One region of the Dyadobacter fermentans DSM 18053 genome, then DNA from elsewhere that is predicted to be linked to it. Evidence: riboswitches for the same ligand, from Rfam matches in the RefSeq annotation. Region 1 holds a riboswitch; each other region holds the start of a gene.
What was found. A riboswitch is a leader RNA that binds a small molecule or an ion and turns the genes downstream of it on or off. The one in region 1 is predicted to bind cobalamin.

Region 1 (6,332 bases):
GCATATCGTGCTGCCGACACGTGCGCGGCCGCCTGCGCCAGCTGCCCGGGCGTGAGAAAGTCCGCGTCATAAGCGCAACGGTCGATCAGCGAATGGATCAGATCCGTTCCGCTCGCCGGCAAGTCGCCAATGCGGTAGCCCTCGTCGCGCATCGCCCGGAGGATTTGCAGCAGCGAAGCCGGCGCGTCGAGTCCCACGGCATTACCGATCTGCGAGGCCTTTGTATTGGAATTGGTTAAAATGAATGCGACTTTCTTATCCGCATTCCTCAAATGTTTTAGTCTTGCAAAACGAACAGCTATACCAGCAACACGCTCAACGCGGTTATCCAACGGCACATAGCCGCGCGCTTCCTTTCCTTTCTCCTTGAATGAAACCGGGACGGTGATAATGCGTCCGTCGAACTCCGGGATAGCCACATTCATGGCCGTATCCAGCGGATTGAGTCCGCGCGACGATGATTCCCACGGCCCAGCGCCCATACCGCTCGTAATAGCCTGCAAAACAGGCACATTCATGTCAAGTAGTGCCTCCGGTGCATTACTCGTCTGCCCCGCCGGACGGATGTCCGTCATGGCAAAGGAAATCGTGTTCACCAGCACATCAATACCCGTCCCCGCCGCAGTATCGAAGTACTTGAATGCAAGCGGCTTACCGGTGGCATTGTCCACGGATTTGAGCGAGGACGTAAATACCGGCAGCACATTCACGCCACGGTCTTCGAGCGAACGGATCATCGCATCCACGAAAGCAGTATTGCCGCTGAGCCAGTGCGCGCGGTAGAAGGTAATGCCAATGGTCGCCAGAGCGGGATCGCGGTGTTTCAGCCAGTCGGCCAGGTCTGCAAACTCGGGCAGATCGGGGTGGTAAATGCCGTGCTCGGGCAAATGTACCGGTGCATCGGCCCCGAAGCCGGTCATCAGCAAATGGTCGGAAAGGTAGCTGAGCAGCGAAATCAGGTTATTGTATCCGCCTGCCTGCAAATAGGCCAACGTTTCGTGCAAAATGGCGGGCGACACGGTGGAAACGGCCGCAAACTCGGGGTTCAGCTCGCCCGTTCCGCTCACGACGATCAGGTGCTGCCCGCGCTGGCCGGCCAGTTTCACGAGTTCATTAAACCCGGGAATGCTGCTCAGCCTGCCGTGAATGCGGACGATGATGATTTTCGCCCCGGCGATTTCGCGCTGTAATAGCTGCTGCATTTGCTCCTCGCTTTTGATCGCCATCAGGCCAATGCCGGTCGTTTTGGGAAAGTCGTCGGGCAGCAGCTGCATGGCGCGGTCGAGCGTAAGCAGGTCGGTGTCGGCGTGGGTGAGAAAAACGATACCGTCTGTGGGTACGGCGGTCTGTCCGAGTGCCGTAGAGGCTTCGGAACCTTTCCACGTATAAAATTGAAATACATATTCGGCCAGGTCCGACGGCGGCACGAGGTACCTGTCGGCCTTCACCATGCTTTCGATATAATCAAAAATCGCGATGATCTGCCATTCATAATTGATGGAATGGAACCACACCGAATGCCCGTCGAACAGAAGCGTTACCACGTTTGCCAGCGTGCATGGTCCCAGGCAGCCGCCCTTAGTCATGTGCACCACGTTGCGCAGCTTGCGCCGGAGCCATTCGTTTTTATACAACTCCACCGGAATGGGCGCATAGCCGCGGTCGACCCGTCCGCAGCAGCAGGCATTGTAGCAATATGAAAGATGCCCGCGCCGCTGCACGAGGTTGATCGATTTTCCATCGGAACGGGTAACACGCTGGCGTTTCATGGGCGGCTTTCTGCTTTTTTGGTGGTTTGGTTGATGAGGTGCCGGATAAATTCCGGCTTATCGGCCCAGTAGAAGTGGGTGTAGGATGCGAATGTATTTTTCACATTAAAAAGCTGCGTCGGCACCGGCACACCGCGCGCATTGGTCATTTGCGCGAGCGGCCCCTGCGGCGGATTCTCTCTAAAAGTGGAGTAGTGAAACTCGTGGCCGTTCACTTCCAGCCCGTCCCAGCGCATTGTGCGGTAACCCAGCGTCATTTTCGAATATTGGAGCGTAGTAACGCAATCGAGCACGCCGGCCATTTCGAACGCATTTCCATGGTCATCAATGAGTTCCCTGCCGAGGTACATCAGCCCGCCGCATTCCGCGTAGGCCAATCCGCCGTTTTCACAATACTGGCGTATGCTATCGCGCATGGACTGGTTGCCCGACAATTGTTCCGCAAACAGTTCGGGATAGCCTCCGGGCAGGTAAAGCAGGTCGGTTTCGGGTAAACCGGCGTCATGCACCGGGCTGAACCATTGCACGTCGCCAAATGCCCGCAGCGTTTCCACATTCTGATGGTATAGGAAAGAGAATGCCTCGTCCCGTGCAATTGTAATGCGGAGTTTCGGGGACTGACGCGGCCATGCAATAGTTTGATTTTCAATATTTAAAATCTTTTCCTGAACGGACAGTGCTCCTGCATCGTCACTTGAATGCTTACTGGAAGTGATTTCAAGCAAACGATCAAGATCCACCGTCTGCGGGATAACTTCCGCCAGCCGCCGGATAATTTGTTCGTAATTGGTTTCGGTGGAAATACGCAGGCCCAGATGCCGCGAAGGAATATGCAGCGCCTCGTTCCTGGGCAGGTAGCCAAGGGCTTCCACACCAGCATCGGCGCAGGCATCCTGCAAAAACCGGTAATGCGATTCCGTACCCACAAAATTGAAGATCGCGCCTACGACCCGAATGCCCGCATGGAAATTTTTCAGCCCGTAAATGAGCGGCGCCGCGGAATAGGCCATCGACTGCGCATTAATCACCAGCACCACCGGAATATCGAGCAACGTCGCTATTTCCGCGCTGCTGCCTTTCATCTTGTCGGCCCCATCGAAAAGCCCCATCACGCCCTCGGCCACGCTCACGTCCGCCTGCGAGGCATAATGCGCGTATACCGCCCGCATGTGCGCCTCCGAAGCCATGAACGTATCCAGGTTCACGCCCGGCCGGCCGGCGGCATTGGTATGGTGGATGGTATCGATATAATCGGGCCCGCATTTGAACGGCTGCACACCAAACCCACGGTCGCGCAATGCCCGCAGCAATCCCAGCGTCAGCGTGGTCTTGCCCGAGTTGCTCGACGGAGCAGAGATCAGGAAACTGGATTTTGAAACAGACATATTCACCATCGCTGAATTCAAAGTATGGACAACTTCAAACGCATTCGATAGTAAAGAAAACAGAAAGGCATTCCCCGGGACGAGATGTTACCCGGTGATCGTCGGATTGCCGGGGCGGGCGAAAATCCGATGAATATCCAAACGAGACCCTGCTTCATACCGCGAAAGCATTGTCAACAAGGAAAGGATGGGTGTTCTGGCTTAGGTCATCGAATCGATAACCCTTTACAGTTGCGCGACAGCTCGTGATTTCCACCACATGGGTGGCCCCGACGATTCCCCCGTAATGCGTTGATACGCAGTACCATTTCCTGTTGGAGAAGTATGTTAAAGAACTTTTTGTGCCGTAAAGGTAACGGTATTCGGGTATTTTTCTGGCTTATCTCCGACAAAAACACCTAGCTTTGCAACATTCATTGGTTCGCGCCTCCGGCGTGATTAAAAGGGAATCCGGTGCAAATCCGGAGCAGTACCCGCTGCTGTAAGTTCACTAACGATGCTCTTGTCTGATGTCACTGGGATCGAAATTTGAATGATCGAATGACTGAATGATTGAATGATTGAATAGAATTTATTCGGTCATTCAATCATTCAGTCATTCAATCATTCCCCCGGGAAGGCGCAAGAGTTGAACGAGCCAGAAGACCTGCCGTTGAATGTTCCGGTTTTGCTTTCGGGAAGAAAGGCAAGAGGAAACGGCGGGCTGCATGGCGGCTTCGCTCTTCCCTGCATTCTCCCATAAGTTATTTTCTAATTTATGCGGAAATCCAAATGATTCAGTATCTGCTAATTGACTCGTTGCTGCTTGGCGTGCAGCATTCCTTCGAGCCCGACCACATGGCCGCGGTTTCGGTTCTTGCCACAGAAGAAAGTGAAGGTCCGGACCGGCGGGGCACAGCCCGGCCGAGCGCGGCCCTCCGGTGGAAACTCATCTGGCGGTCGTCGCATTGGGCGCTCGGGCATTCGGTTACGCTCATTTCGTTTGCCGTGCTGGTGCTTTTGCTCAAATCCACGCTATCCCTGCAAGTGGCCGATCAGGTGGAGTTGCTCGTAGGCCCGCTGATGATCTGGTTGGGCATTCTGGCGATCCGTCGGAATTTCCGGACGCAAAAGCCCGCTGCCACTGTCCAGGAGGGCAAGGTTAGCCGTTCGTTCTGGGTGGGAATGGTTCATGGCCTGGCCGGGACCGGCGGTGCTTGTGCCGTGGCGCTTACGCTGGCGGCGCGGGATGCCACCACGGCTGTGTGGATTATCGTCCTGCAAAGCGTCGGGATTATCCTTTCGATGTCCGCCTATGGCTATTTCTTTGCTTTTTCGGTCGGTCGGTTTGCGGGAAAACGTGAGCGTTTTCTGATGGTGGTGAACTACCTCGTCGGCGCATTTTCGATCTTTATCGGTGCCGCAACACTTTTTGAATCATTTCAATCCTAATCAATGCATACCCTATTTTACCAGACGGCCCGCATTTCCGCGGGCGGACTATTGCTCTCATTTTTAGTCACTTCCATTGTTTCCGCGCAAGAAACGGCTGCCGATTCAACCGGCCGCAAAACGCTTGATGCGGTGGTGGTGACGGCCACACGCTTTGAAACCAAAAAAGAAAAGATCGCGCAGAAGCTCGACCTTATTTCCAGGGAAGATGTCCAAATGACGCCCGCGAATGACCTCACCGACATCGTCAGGAAGACCGCGGCAGTAGATGTGATCCAGTATCCCAACCTCTCTTCCGGCATCGGCATCCGCGGTTTTCGGCCGCAATTTTCCGGTCTGAACCAGCGCACGCTGCTGCTGATAGACGGCCGCCCCGCGGGGGCCACCAATCTTTCGCAGATCAATTTGAATGGCATTGAGCGGATTGAAGTGCTGAAAGGCCCGGCGTCGTCGCTTTACGGCTCGCAGGCAATGGGCGGGGTGATCAACGTCATCACTAAACGCTCCAAAGGCGCTCCTTCCGGCAATGCGTTCCTGGAATACGGCAGTTTTAAAACCGTGCAGGCGGGGGTCAATACCGGCGGCAATATCACATCTAAACTCGACTATGATCTGATTTTCAGCTATCTGGAAAGGTCGAAAGATTATAAAATCGGGGATGATAACTGGCTGCGGAATGCATTTGGCTATCAACACGCGCAGAAAAACTACACCGACCGCCCTGTCGTGGAAACCGACGAAACGACCGGTGACGGCGACCGGCGGCCATTCACGAAACTGCATTATTTCTCGGGATCGCTGCGGCTGGGCTATCAGCTTAGCGACCGCTGGCGTGTGGATGCGCGCGGCGAGCGGTTCCAGGCCGGGGATGTGGAGTCGCCGGGCGAACTGTCGTCGGGCAGTACGGAAGCCAGCACCAAAGATGTGGACCGCCAGGCGCTGGACGTTGCATTGACGGGCCAGATCGGGCAGCACAGCCCGAGCGTAAAGGTTTATGCTTCGGAAGAAAACACCCGGAACTACACACAAAACGTCTCAGGCAAGCGGGTAATACCGTTCCAATCGGCGCAGGGCCACAATGCATGGAAAGGCGTGCAGGTGAAGGATGTCTGGAACCTGGGCCGGCATTCGGTGATATTGGGCTACGACTACCTGCAAGCGTCCACCAACAGCCGCCGCTGGACCAACGACACCACCGAACGTGCCCCGACGCAGCCGGAATATGCGCTGATTTCGAGCGCATTCTTCGGACAAGCCCTGCTGAATATCGGTAACCTTACCCTGCAACCGGGCATTCGGCTGGATCATATCACGTTCGACGTGCGCGAAACGCCGCTGCTGCCCAGCTACAAAGCCGGTAAGAAAACAACCCCGTTCACCAGCCCGAGCCTGGGGGTTACGTACGCGTTACGCCCATCGCTGCGCGTGAAGGCGAATATCGGCCGCGCATTCGTGACCACCGACGCGTACAGCGTGGCCGGCTATAATGAAGTGCGCGATTCGAAAGGCCGCATTGCCGTCACAGCAGGAAATCCCGATTTGAAGAATGAGAGCAGCCTGAGCTGGGACTTAGGGCTTGATTTCAACAAACCGAAATCCGGCTTCGCGGCCAGCGCGACGTTTTATCAAACCAAAGTCAATAACCGCATTGCCAAGATCATCACCGTCGTGAATGAGCCGCTGGAAAACGGCGACGTCATTACCTCCCGCGCTTCGTTCGTGAATGCTGCCGACGCGGAAATTACCG
Region 2 (6,332 bases), 600 kb from region 1:
CTGAACCTGGACTCCTGCAAACTGCTCATCATCCAATATTGTGACAACGACCTCGACGAAAACAAAGCAAACCTCGTAAAAGACCAGAAATCGAGCATCGACGCGTTCGGGTTTGAGGTGGCTGAAAAGCAGAATACGATCAGCAAAATCTATTTTCCATTCAAAGGCATTTACATAACCATTCGCTGGCTGATTGCCGAGGCGCTGAAAAAGTCCCCCGCCCCGGCTGCCATTGCCGCGGACGTCAAAACCGGCAGCCTAATACGTCAGCCAGAACATGCACAAGCCTTTTTTCCCTACCTGAACCGGATCCGGGAACGGTATCATGGCCCGATCGTCGTTTTCGACCTTGGGGTGTATAATTTCCCGATCGTGAAGGAATTCCAGACGTACCAGGCGCACCATCCGATGGAGAATGTGCATTTCATCAATATCCATCCACTTCTCGATACAAAATACTATTTTACCATCGACGACCACATCAACGCGCGCGGGCACAGGAAAATCGGTGAAGCGTTAGCTACATTTATACGCACAAACGGGTGGATGAATAAGCAATCAACCAAACTTCAAAGGCCATGAATTATTTCAGAACATTACCCTGGCGACTGGTGGCACCGGCGCTGCTTTTCGCACTCACCAACTGTACATCTGACGATCCCGCCGAACAAAACAAGGCATGTGATTGCAACGGAGCCATCGCAGACGAAGCCATCAAGGACAAAGAAGCAGTGGTGGTGCTGCTCGAAGGCAATAACCCCAATGGTTACCAGGGCCCGGACATGTATATATTAAGCACAGATCCGGCTGATTTCGAGCGAACCAGCCACGCCGCAGGCCCGAACATACTCGTGCCGTGCGTTACTTCATTATCGGTACCGGAAGAATACCAGAAACAGGGGCTGCGGATATTGGTTTCCTATCGGCGCAAGCAATGCTACGGCGCAATCACCTCCCCCGTCATGCGAAGCAATTACGGCTATTTCGTGCATTTGACAAACATTCAGCGCATGCCTTAGCGTTTTTTGACGGTTCGTGTTACTGATTTCCACGTGAGTACCAATCCGGTGCAGCTCACGCTCTATCCACCGATCAGCGTGTCGTTCACGCCGGCCACTGTTAATACTTCATTTAAATTCAATTTGCAGGCCTGTAAATCGACAGGCGGCAAATGCTGCAATTTCTCGTGCTGGCGCATGATCGGGTAGCGCACGTACATCATCGCGAATACGGACAGAAACCAGATCGCGAAAAGTAAACTCAATGCGAATCCCAGATAGCGGTGTACCAGCAGAAACACTTTAACGTTGGTTTTCATGCATTAAAGGCTATACCGCACCGTTACGAGGAAATTTCTGGTCGGGCCGGCCGAGAACTGGTTTGCGAAAATGGCATTCGCGAAATATTTTTCGTTGAAGAGGTTATTGACATTCAATCTTAAACCAATTTTCCCAATCCGGTATCCCAGCGCCGCATCGAAAACGGTGTAGGCGGGCAGCACGTAGCTGTTGGAACTGTTTGTGAAAGTCTCATCCATATAGTTGGCACCGGCACTCAGGCTCAGTCCTTTTACAGCACCCTGCTGCACTTCATAGTTCACCCAGGCATTCAGCAAGTTTTTGGGAGCAAAAGCCACCGTTTTCCCTGCCAGGGCATTGGTAGCCTCACCGGGCGAGTAAGGAAGGATTTCTGCTTTGGAAAATGTGTATCCCGCTCTCACGTCGAGCCCGGGCAGCAAGTTTCCATTCACTTCCAGCTCAACGCCCTTGGACTCCGCCGAGCCGATCCGCCTGTAAATGCCACCAGCAAGCGCTTCGAGCTGGTTATTCTTGCGCATGTAATAGAATGCCAGGTTAGCCGCCCATTTCCGTGAAAGCTCGAATCGGCTTCCGATTTCACCCTGGTAACCTGTTTCGGGATCGAAAGTCTCGCCGTTCGGCGCCACGCGTCGTGCAGGTTTGAAATAAGTGGAGAACGAACCGTAAACCGACAGCGGCTCCACCGGCTGATACACCAGCCCCAATCGGTAGGTCAATGCGGATTTGGAGATCGTCGATTCTGCGCCGTGCTCGGTTACATTGCGGTTGTTATCTACTTTATCGGTGTAATAGGTGCCGTTGAAAATATCATAGCGAAGACCCGCAAGTCCTTTCAGTTTGTCTGAGAAAGGGATAAAATCCTGCACGTAAATACCGTGGACATTTTCCATTGTTGCCCGGTAATTCAGATCGTTATGCGTCAGATAACCTTGGTTCAGGATCGGGTTACTGATAGGAATGGTCGCATTCAGGGCCGGGCCAAAAACATCGCCGTTATACGTTTTTCTATCCAGAATACTCACCGAATATCCTGCCAGCAGCTTGTGCTCGATCGGACCGGTACTAAAATCCCAGGTCAGTTCCAATTGGTTTTGCCACGGCTTGGTAAGGTGGTTGAAATAGAACGGAAACGAGCGCTGCAACGAATCCATCCCCGGGGTAAAGGTCAGCTCCTCGGTCGAGAAATAGTCGATATTATCGTCGTAGTAAGAAAGCTGGTTCGACAGTTTGAGGTTACTCGCCAACTGACGCGTGTACTTCAACTGGAAATCATAGCGGGTGTGTTTGAGAAAATCCTGCGGGTCGTTGTAGCGGGTATTTACATTCATGCCCGGAGCTGCTTTGCTGCCTTCGAGCACAGGAATACCTGCGTCGGTATCGTAAATGTCTTTGTTGGCCCCGATGGTCAGGTAGAACTGATCTTTGTCCGTCGGCGTGTATTCCAATGCCAGGTAGCCATTGTTGGTATTTGACCCCGAATGCCGGAAGCCGTCGGTGTCCGACATGCCGAAATCCACGCGGTAGCGCAGCTTATCGCTGATTGCCCCGCCCGCACCGGCACGGATTCTTCTTGTATTAAAGCTGCCATAACTAGCCGAAAAGTCCGCCTTAAAGCCCGCAGTGGGCCTTTTTCTGACGATATTGATAATGCCGCCCAATGCCGAATGTCCAAACAGCACGGAAGCCGGCCCTTTCAGTATTTCTATGGATTCCACATTGGCCAGGTTCGTGTTCGGCGCGCTGGTGGAAATGTTGTGCCGCTCATCGCGCACGCCATCCACCAAAAGCACGAAGTTGGAAAAACCGCGGATTGTAAAATGCTGAAAGCCGCCGTAGGTGTTGTTGGCCCGCACGCCTGTCGTATTTTTCATGGCCTCGCCCAAATCGTCGATACCGCGCTGTTCGATCGTTTTTGCCGATATGGTGGAAGTGGTGATGGGCATATCGCGCAGCGGGACGTCGATTTTGTTAATGCCCGAATAAGCCTGGCGCCGCGCGGTACTGATCACGACCTCGGAAAGCTCGTTGGTGCTGGTATTGAGTTTGTAATTCAATTCCAGCGCCTGGCCATCTTTGAGAACGATATTTTGCTTTTTTGCCTCATGGCCCACGCCGGTGGCAACGAGCGTGTAGCTTCCTGCCTGGACGTTTTTAATGTCAAACCGGCCGTCCGCGTCGGTTACGGCCGCATAGCTGGTGCCTTCCAGCCGCACGCTGATCCCGGCAATAGCATCGCCTTTTTCGCTTTGAATGGAGCCTGTCACCCGCCCCGGCGCAGCGCCGAAACTGGGAAATGAACACCATAACAGGGCGAATGAAATGAGTAGTAAAAATGAATTTTTCGCCTCCCTGCCGCTAGTCCGCGAGCAGCAGAATGTAGATGTTTGCATACTTTTAACTGATGGTTAGATGAGTTAAAGTCTCTTGCAGTATTTCAGGAAGCTTTCTTGGAACAACGGGGAACGGTCACGCAGGGGCGTAGTGGTTTTGTGATACCAAAACCATCAGACACAACAGATCCAGACCGACATACTTTATTCCGCGAAAGCGTCGACAACGTGAAAAGGCAGGTCTCCTGACTTGTAACATTTATATCATCCTTCCCAGAGCAATGATTGAATTTTGAATGAGTGAATAATTTAAATACTATTCATTTATTCAAAAATCAGTCAGTTATCTCCAGTGGATATAACCGATATAAACTTGAAGTGTTACTTACAGTTGCGCGACAGCTCGTGAATTGCACACGATTCCCTATTAATCTGCTACTTAGCAAAACCTTTCCCGATGGAAAATGAAAGAAAAGAACTTTTTAAGGGTGTAAAGATAAAAAGCACGGTGGCAATCACCACCATGCTTTCATGATTACTGACAAGTTTACATTTTTGCTGGCCGCCCGCCAGGCTAATGTGGTTTCTGATGCGCGGGGTTGCTTACGAACCGCTCGTCTGTCAATGTTGCCAGAAAGGCGATGATCTGGGTCTTCTGGACAGCACTGAATGCGAAGCCCTGCTGCGGGATGCGGCCATCGAGCGTGGCCGAATGCTGGATGCCGTTTGAATAATGGTCGAGCACCTTTTCGAGCGTGGGTATGCGGCCGTCGTGCATGTAGGGTGCTGTGAGCGTTACATTGCGAAGCGACGGCGTTTTGAATTTGCCCAAATCACCCTCGTCGTAGCTGATCCGGTAGCGGCCCATGAAGATTCCCTCGTGATCCTGGTTGTCGAAACGGCTGTCGAGCCCGTTGTTGTGGTAGCCGTTGTCCGTGAAAAGCTCGCCGGAATGGCATCCCTGGCAATGCTGCCGGACCAGCGCCAAGCCCGACATTTCTTCCGGAGTGAGCACTGCGCCGTTGCGTCCTAGCCGGAAATCGTCGTACCGCGAAGTCGCCGAAACGAGTGAGCGCTGGAACTGCGCGAGCGCTTTGGCCACATTCTGCGAGGTTATGCCTGCCGAAAAAGCCTCCTGGAAACCCTTCACGTACGACGCATCCGCATTGAGTTCATCCACCAGTTCGTACAAATCCTGGGCCATTTCGTCATGGGCGGTGAGCGGCCCGAACGCCTGCGATTCCAGGTTAGTCGAGCCGCCGTCCCAGAAAAGGCCGTTGGTCGCCCAGGCCAGATTGAACAGCGCCGGTGCATGCCGCAGCAACTGCGTGTCCGACACGCCTGATGTGCTAAGCGCGACCCCGTCGCTGAATGCCTTGGCGGGATCGTGACAGCTTGCGCAGGAAACCTTGTTGTTGGCCGACAAGCGCCGGTCATAGAATAGCTGCCTGCCCAGCCGGATGCCGGCCTCAGTCATAGGATTATGCGCATCCGGAACAGGAACAGGGAAATGCGGCGGCACCTCGAACGCATACGCGTTTTCCGCAGGTGCCACCGTATCCTTGTCACACGAGGAGATTAGCAAGACAATGCAAAACCAGCCCAGTTTGACCAACCGCATCACGAGTCTATTTATTCTCTTTGCTGAATGCAATCGCTTTGGTCGCGTAGTTGGTCGCCACGGTAGACATCAGTGCGGCGGTCATCGCATTGATCTTCGGGTTTTGCGAAACGTCAATGCCGTCAAAAATTTTGGTCACGTCCAGGTTCAGCGTTACGCCCCTGGTGGAAGCGGAATTCACCGCGGCGGGCAGGTCTATGGTCAGCGTTTTGTAGTTCGCATTCAGGCCGGTTTCCGCCAGAAACTCTTTGGTTGTGGCGCCTTGCTTCATGGTACCGCCCACCGATGAGAAAATATAGCTCGAATGCCACATCCAGGCGATGTTGCTCATGCCATTGGCAATGCTCAACTCCCCGCCGGTCAGGCTGAGGTTATCATTGTGCTGGGCATCCACACCGATGGAAAACTTGATGCTTTTGTATTCTGCGGCCGGAATGTCGCGGAATTTGATCGTCTCACGCTTTTTGGCCGGATACAGCGTGCTGTCGTTGATCGTGCCGGACAGGTTCAGGTCCGTTACCTCTTCCATCAGGTAATATGAATCCGGCACTTTATATTCGGCACCTTTTGAATCCACCAACACCACATTGCTGGCCCAGTAGCGGAGTTTTTTGAAGTTGAGCGTCTGGCCGCCGATCGAAAAGTCCTTGTTTAATGCAAAGTCCTCTGAACCCACCCGCGTATCAAGCGTAAGTTCAAATTCGCCGGCTGCAACGGGCGCGATAACCTCATTAGAATCGTCGTCGGAGCAGGATGCGAACAGAAGGGAAAATAATGCGATTGAAAGAATATGTTTCATTTTGATCATGTTTTTGGAATTGACTAAATACTATGGGATAACTAACGGAACCTGTGGTCCCGCAGCTGTCCGGAGCGTCTTTCGAGCCCCTAACGGTTTGTGAATCAGAATAAAAATCCGAGCTGAACCAGCACACGTTCTTTGGCAATCACGTGCCCCGAGGCGCTCTTTTGTGCAATGGGCTTCTGACCGGTGATGCCCAGTGTCCATTTGTTGGTAAAAAATGTAACGCCGGCTGTCGCATTCAAAAGCCGGCCGCCGGT
Region 3 (6,332 bases), 3.0 Mb from region 1:
CGCGGTGCCGCCGAAAAGCGTATCGTAATGGTTGGTGTTATTGGGGAAAACAGTTTTAAAAACGTGGGTTTCCGAAGCGGAGATTCTTTCTTCTAATGTCAAAATGAAACGTGTTAGTTGTATTGTTATCGGTTGGCTTGGTCAGGTGCGGTCAGGTGCGGTCAAGAGTGGTCGGTATTGTCAGGTATAGTCAGGTAGCTCATGACTTTCCTGACCACGCTTGACCACACCTGACCATTCCTTGTCGCTACCCGGCCACTGCGACCGATTCACGCAGCAAGTTAGCCGCAGAAATCATGTTACGCAAAGCGGCTTCGGTTTCGGGCCATTTGCGGGTTTTCAGGCCGCAATCGGGATTCACCCACAGGTTGCGAGCCGGGATTACCTTCAAGGCCTTTTCGAGCAGCACCAGCATTTCGTCCACCGACGGCACGCGCGGGGAGTGAATGTCGTACACGCCAGGGCCTATTTCGTTCGGGTAGTTGAACTGCGCGAAGGCATCGAGCAGCTCCATTTGCGAGCGTGATGTTTCGATCGTGATCACATCCGCGTCCATGGCGGCGATGGACTCGATGATGTCGTTAAACTCCGAGTAGCACATATGCGTGTGGATCTGCGTCTGGTCGGCCACGCCTGCGGCACTCAGGCGGAATGCGTCCACGGCCCATTTCAAGTAGGATTTCCAGGCATGTTTCCGCAGCGGCAGGCCTTCACGGATGGCCGGTTCGTCGATCTGGATCACCTTAATGCCCGCCTTTTCCAGGTCCACCACCTCGTCGCGAATGGCCAGGGCAATCTGAAATGTCGTGTCTTTTCGCGGCTGGTCGTCCCGCACAAACGACCATTGCAGGATCGTTACCGGGCCCGTGAGCATGCCTTTTACAAGCTTTTGGGAATTGGCCTGCGCGAATGCCGACCATTGCACCGTCATCGGTTCGGTGCGCGCCACGTCGCCGTAAATGACGGGCGGCTTCACGCAGCGACTGCCATAGCTTTGCACCCATCCATTTTGGGTAAATACAAATCCCGAAAGCTGCTCGCCGAAATATTCCACCATATCATTCCGTTCGAACTCGCCGTGTACCAGCACATCAATACCCAGCTCTTCCTGCCACCGCAGCGAGTCCACGATCTCCTCACGAATGCGGGTTTCGTATTCTTCCAATGTCAGCGCACCTTTTTTGAATTGCGCCCGGAGTTGCCTCACTTCGTCCGTTTGCGGAAACGAGCCGATGGTCGTGGATGGAAATAGCGGCAGTTTCAGTTTTTCCAGTTGAACGGATTGCCGGATGTTGAATGCATTCTGCCGGTCGAAATCACTTTCGTGCACTTCGCTTACCCTCGCTTTTACCACCGGCTTGTGGATCAATGCAGACTTGCGACGGCTTTCGATCGCTTTTTGGTTGTCGGTAAATGCACTATCATGCGCATAATCTGTCGTCGAGAGCCTTGCTAAGGTGGTGACTTCCGCCAGCTTCTGTTTGGCAAATGCCATCCAGTTCTTGATTTCCGGCGTGAGCACCGCTTCATTCTTTTCCAAATCGAGGTCATAAGGGCAATGCAGCAGCGACGACGACGGCGCAACCCACACCCGCTCTTCGCCCAGCACATTTACCGCAGCCCCAATCCATTCGAGCGACTTTCGGTAATCGTTTTTCCAGATATTCCGGCCGTCGATCACGCCCAGCGAAAGTTTTTTAGTGGAAGAAACGAATGATTCATCGGCCAGGATTTGAGGTAACGTTTCGGCACCGCGCGTCAGGTCGAGGTGCAAGGCGTCCACCGGCAATGCGGCTGCAATGGCCAGGTTATCTTCCAGCGGCCCAAAATAGGTCGTTACCAGAATGCGCAGCTTTGGCAGTGCTTCCCGGATCTGGCTATATGCGCTCAGGAAGGCAAGCTTTTCTTTTTCATTTAAATCCAGAACAAGCCCCGGCTCGTCGAGCTGCACCCATTCGGCACCTCGTGCGGAAAGCTCTTTCAGGATAGATATATAAACAGGTAAAAGACTATCAATCAAATCAATCCGATCGAAACCAGCTTCCTTTTCTTTACCCAAAATCAAATAGGTAACCGGCCCCAGCAGCACGGGTTTAGTCACGATGCCTTTATGCAATGCATCTTCAAATTCGAGCAAAACCTTCTCCGAATACCGCTTGAACCGCTGGCCTTTCACGAACTCCGGCACGAGGTAATGGTAATTGGTATCGAACCATTTGGTCATTTCCAGGGCATTGATATCCAGCCCGTTCTTCTGATAACCGCGCGCCATGGCGAAGTAAAGGTCGAGCTCCTTGTTCGATTTGCCGTCGAGCAACTGATGATAACGCTCGGGAATGGCACCCACCATGAGCGACGTGTCGAGCACATGGTCGTAGAGCGAAAAATCGTTGGAAGGGATCAGGCCAAGGCCTGCATTCTGCTGCGTTTCCCAGTTCTGGTGGCGAAGCTTACGGGCGACTTTCTGCAATGCATCGCGGTCGATAGTGCCGACCCAGAACTGTTCGCTGGCCTTTTTGAGTTCGCGGTGGCTGCCCACGCGCGGGTAGCCGAGGTTGTGTGACAACATACTTTTTTGTGTTTAAAGAGTTAATAAAAACCCTGTGAAAACACCCCCCATCCCGACAAAAACGCCTGTTGCGGACGCTGGCCGGTACTTCATTCCATGGCGGCAACACGCAGCTTTCCTGCGAAAACGAACCGATACAGTCCCCCCGAACCAGCCGGAAGCCTGTGGTACTGCCAAAAAATGGGGTAAATCAATACTTGACTGCTCCCCATCCGTGAGGGAAAAGCCATTGAGGATGATGGCAAGTCTCCTGGCTTGTATCATTTTCACCGCCCTTCTCGCCGCGCCGGGGCGCTGCAATGGGTCGCGAGGGTAAAAACAGGCCCTGAATGCTCAGAGCGGATACTTACAGTAGCACGACTGCCCGTGAATTGCACACGGTTCCTTTTTGTTTTGCTCGATTTTGGCTGAGGGCACCAAAGGCAAAAACCACCATCCCGATTGACGGGCGTTCACAAAGAACTGCGTCAAATTTAGGCGCAACCGTCATTCAGCGGTAAAAGGGCCTGCGAATTCAGTGAAGTAGGAAGAAATTAAAGGTTTCGGCTGGATAAAATATCTGAATTGGGATCGAAAAAGCGGTCTGAAAAGTGATTTCACTATTACTAAATCAACTCCGCCGCATCGGCATCCAGTATGAACTCTGCATTCAGGTGATTCTGCAAAACCGTTGCCGGGAAGTCCTTTGAAACCGGGAATGCGAGCGCCCGTTGGATAACCGATGCCTTCGCTTTGCCGGAGGCCAGCAGGATAGCGGCGCTGGCGTCGAGAATGTGACGAATGCCGACGGTAATGCCCCGGGTAAGGGCGGTGGGCTGCTGGAAATACTTTTGCCCTACTTCGACCGTAACCGGATCGAGCTCGGAAATGTGGGCGTAACTGTCCCACGACGTGCCGGGCTCGTTGAGCGCGAGGTGGCCGTTCATGCCTACGCCGAGGACGATCAGGTCGAGGCCGCCGAGGCTTTCGACGATCTTGTTCACGCGGTCGCATTCGGCCTGGGGGTCGAAGGCTTTGCCGTCGAAGAACACGATCTGGTCCTCGCGGAGGCCGATGGGTTTCAGGAAATCGCGGTCGAGCAGGTCGCGGCAGCTGCCGTCGTCGCCGGCGCCGAGGCCAATCCATTCGTCGAGGCCTACGAAAATGCATTTAGAAAAATCGACTCGACCGTTCTGGTTGGCGGTCACCAGGGAATCGAACATGCCTTTCGGCGAACTGCCCGACGGGAAGCATATCACCGAATCGGGTTTATGGTTAATCAGGTCGATCACGCGCCCTGCGGCGGCGGAACTCATGTATGCGTAATCCGGGTAAATATTGATTTTTGGAGTCATGAAAAGCAGGATTTAGGGTGTTGATCCGCCAATCTAACCATTCTTTTTACGCGGCTGAACATTTATCCAAAAAAAACGCCGGAAACTCCAAAGCCGATCCTAACTTTACCGCGCATTGTTCATTTACATTATCATTCTACTTCAAAAATGGAATACCGTATAGAAAAAGACACGATGGGTGAAGTGCAGGTGCCTGCCCATGTATACTGGGGCGCCCAGACGCAACGCTCGATCCAGAACTTTCCTATCGCACAGGATATCAATAAAATGCCGAAGGAAATCATCAAAGCCTTCGCATACCTGAAAAAAGCCGCCGCTATTACCAACTTCGAGGCGGGCATTCTCCCACAAGAAAAAAGCGACCTGATCGGCAAAGTTTGCGACGAAATCCTCACCGACCAGCTCGACGACCAGTTTCCGCTGGTAGTGTGGCAAACCGGCTCGGGAACGCAGTCGAACATGAACTGCAACGAGGTGATCGCCTACCGCGGGCACGTGCTGCAAGGCGGCGATCTGGCCGACAAAACCAAGTTTTTGCACCCGAACGACGATGTAAACAAGTCGCAATCGTCCAACGACACCTACCCTACCGCAATGCACATTGCGGCTTACAAAATCCTGGTGGATGTGACGATCCCCAGCATCACGAAGCTGCGCGATACATTGAAAGCGAAAGCCGAAGCATTTAAGAATGTGGTAAAAATCGGCCGTACGCACTTCATGGACGCTACGCCGCTCACGCTTGGACAAGAGTTTTCCGGCTACGTTTCGCAGTTGGATCACGGTTTGAGGGCCATTCACAATTCATTAGCGCACCTTTCGGAGCTGGCATTAGGTGGTACCGCCGTGGGAACCGGCATTAACACGCCGGCGGGCTATTCCGAAAATGTAGCGCGCCACATTGCGTTGCTCACCGGTCTGCCGTTTGTAACAGCAGAAAACAAATTCGAAGCGCTAGCTGCGCACGACGCGATCGTGGAAGCACATGGCGCATTGAAAACCGTTGCGGTGAGCCTGATGAAAATCGGTAACGACATCCGGATGCTTTCTTCGGGCCCGCGCTCGGGTATCGGAGAGATCCATATCCCTGATAATGAGCCCGGAAGCTCTATTATGCCGGGAAAAGTGAACCCTACCCAATGCGAAGCCATGACCATGGTAGCGGCACAGGTGATGGGGAACGACGTGGCGATCAGCATCGGTGGTTCCAACGGCCACTTCGAACTGAACGTTTTCAAACCTCTGATGGCCTACAACTTCCTGCATTCGGCCCGTTTGATCGGCGATGTGTGCGTTTCGTTCAACGATAACTGCGCGGTGGGAATCGAGCCGCTGCATGAGAATATCAAGAAGCACGTGAACAACTCGCTCATGCTTGTGACTGCTTTGAATACCAAAATCGGTTACTACAAAGCTGCCGAAATCGCGCAAACTGCTCACAAAAACGGCTCTACGCTTAAAGAAACGGCTGTGGCGCTGGGTTACCTCACGCCGGAAGAGTTTGATGCATGGGTGAAGCCGGAAGGCATGGTGGGCGAGATCAAAATATAGGTTAGTCCGAAAAAGAATGCTGCGAATGCCCTGCCGAAATGTGGGGCATTTGCATTTAAACATCTGATAATCATGAATATCAGAAACGAACTACTGGCGGATGTTTATCAATCCAAACAGAAGGCGACGCAGGTAGCCATGTACGCCTGCACTTCCGAAGAGGCATTCAGGCAACTCATGCATTGCTTCGAATCGGACGAGTACCGCCTCGCGCAGCGTGCCGCCTACGCGCTGAGCATTGCCACGGAAGAGCGGCCCGAGCTGATTCGCCCGTATATCGGCGTGCTCGTGAGCCAGCTGAAACGCACCGGTATTCATGATGCCGTGGTCCGCAACAGCGCCCGCATTTTGCAGGAAACCGAGATTCCGGACGAGTTTCACGGCGAACTGATGAATGCCGCATTCGAGATTATCGCCAACCGCCAGATAGCCATCGCCATCCGTACATTTTGCCTGACTATCCTTTTTAACCTTTCCAAAATTTACCCGGAAATCCGGAAAGAGCTGCGGGTATTCCTGGAAGAATCGGTCGAATACGAACAAGCGGCCTTCCAATCGAGGGCCAGGAAGATCCTGAAACGCATTTGATTACAGTTAAATCAATTTACCTTGCTTCTTTAAAACAAAAACAATAGATGATCATATACTGCCATTCCTTACTCGACGATCCCCTTAATGCCAAGCTTCGCGACGCACTTTCGCCGCAGCATCAGGTCCATTTCCGCACAGAATCGGCCAGTAACGAAACGCTGAAATCGTGGTTTGCCAGCGCCGACTACATCCTCGGCAACCCGCCGGTAGCGTGGTTCGAAACCGTTCCTACCAATCTGAAATTCTGGCAGCTGGATTCGGCAGGGTTCGATCAGTATGCATCCATT

Region 2: linked by a shared signal. The riboswitch ahead of DFER_RS00495 (TonB-dependent receptor) and the one ahead of DFER_RS26760 (hypothetical protein) in region 1 are both predicted to bind cobalamin.
Region 3: linked by a shared signal. The riboswitch ahead of metE (5-methyltetrahydropteroyltriglutamate--homocysteine S-methyltransferase) and the one ahead of DFER_RS26760 (hypothetical protein) in region 1 are both predicted to bind cobalamin.

The regions. Positions count from the first base shown of each region.
Region 1 is NC_013037.1:6,481,196-6,487,527, reverse strand. Features, by position in the region: gene cobN (cobaltochelatase subunit CobN) at 1-1,769, opposite strand, end outside; gene DFER_RS26765 (cobyrinic acid a,c-diamide synthase CobB) at 1,766-3,154, opposite strand; cobalamin riboswitch at 3,324-3,478, opposite strand; cobalamin riboswitch at 3,555-3,822, shown strand; gene DFER_RS26760 (hypothetical protein) at 3,926-4,585, shown strand; gene DFER_RS26755 (TonB-dependent receptor plug domain-containing protein) at 4,589-6,332, shown strand, end outside.
Region 2 is NC_013037.1:115,490-121,821, reverse strand. Features, by position in the region: gene DFER_RS00510 (SGNH/GDSL hydrolase family protein) at 1-582, shown strand, start outside; gene DFER_RS00505 (hypothetical protein) at 579-1,019, shown strand; gene DFER_RS00500 (hypothetical protein) at 1,082-1,318, opposite strand; gene DFER_RS00495 (TonB-dependent receptor) at 1,322-3,709, opposite strand; cobalamin riboswitch at 3,868-4,117, opposite strand; gene DFER_RS00490 (cytochrome-c peroxidase) at 4,224-5,270, opposite strand; gene DFER_RS00485 (MbnP family protein) at 5,278-6,069, opposite strand; gene DFER_RS00480 (transporter family protein) at 6,174-6,332, opposite strand, start outside.
Region 3 is NC_013037.1:3,477,894-3,484,225, forward strand. Features, by position in the region: gene DFER_RS13905 (acyl-CoA thioesterase) at 1-102, opposite strand, end outside; gene metE (5-methyltetrahydropteroyltriglutamate--homocysteine S-methyltransferase) at 248-2,569, opposite strand; cobalamin riboswitch at 2,793-3,013, opposite strand; gene DFER_RS13915 (glucosamine-6-phosphate deaminase) at 3,175-3,903, opposite strand; gene fumC (class II fumarate hydratase) at 4,051-5,454, shown strand; gene DFER_RS13925 (HEAT-like fold family protein) at 5,527-6,042, shown strand; gene DFER_RS13930 (D-2-hydroxyacid dehydrogenase) at 6,090-6,332, shown strand, end outside.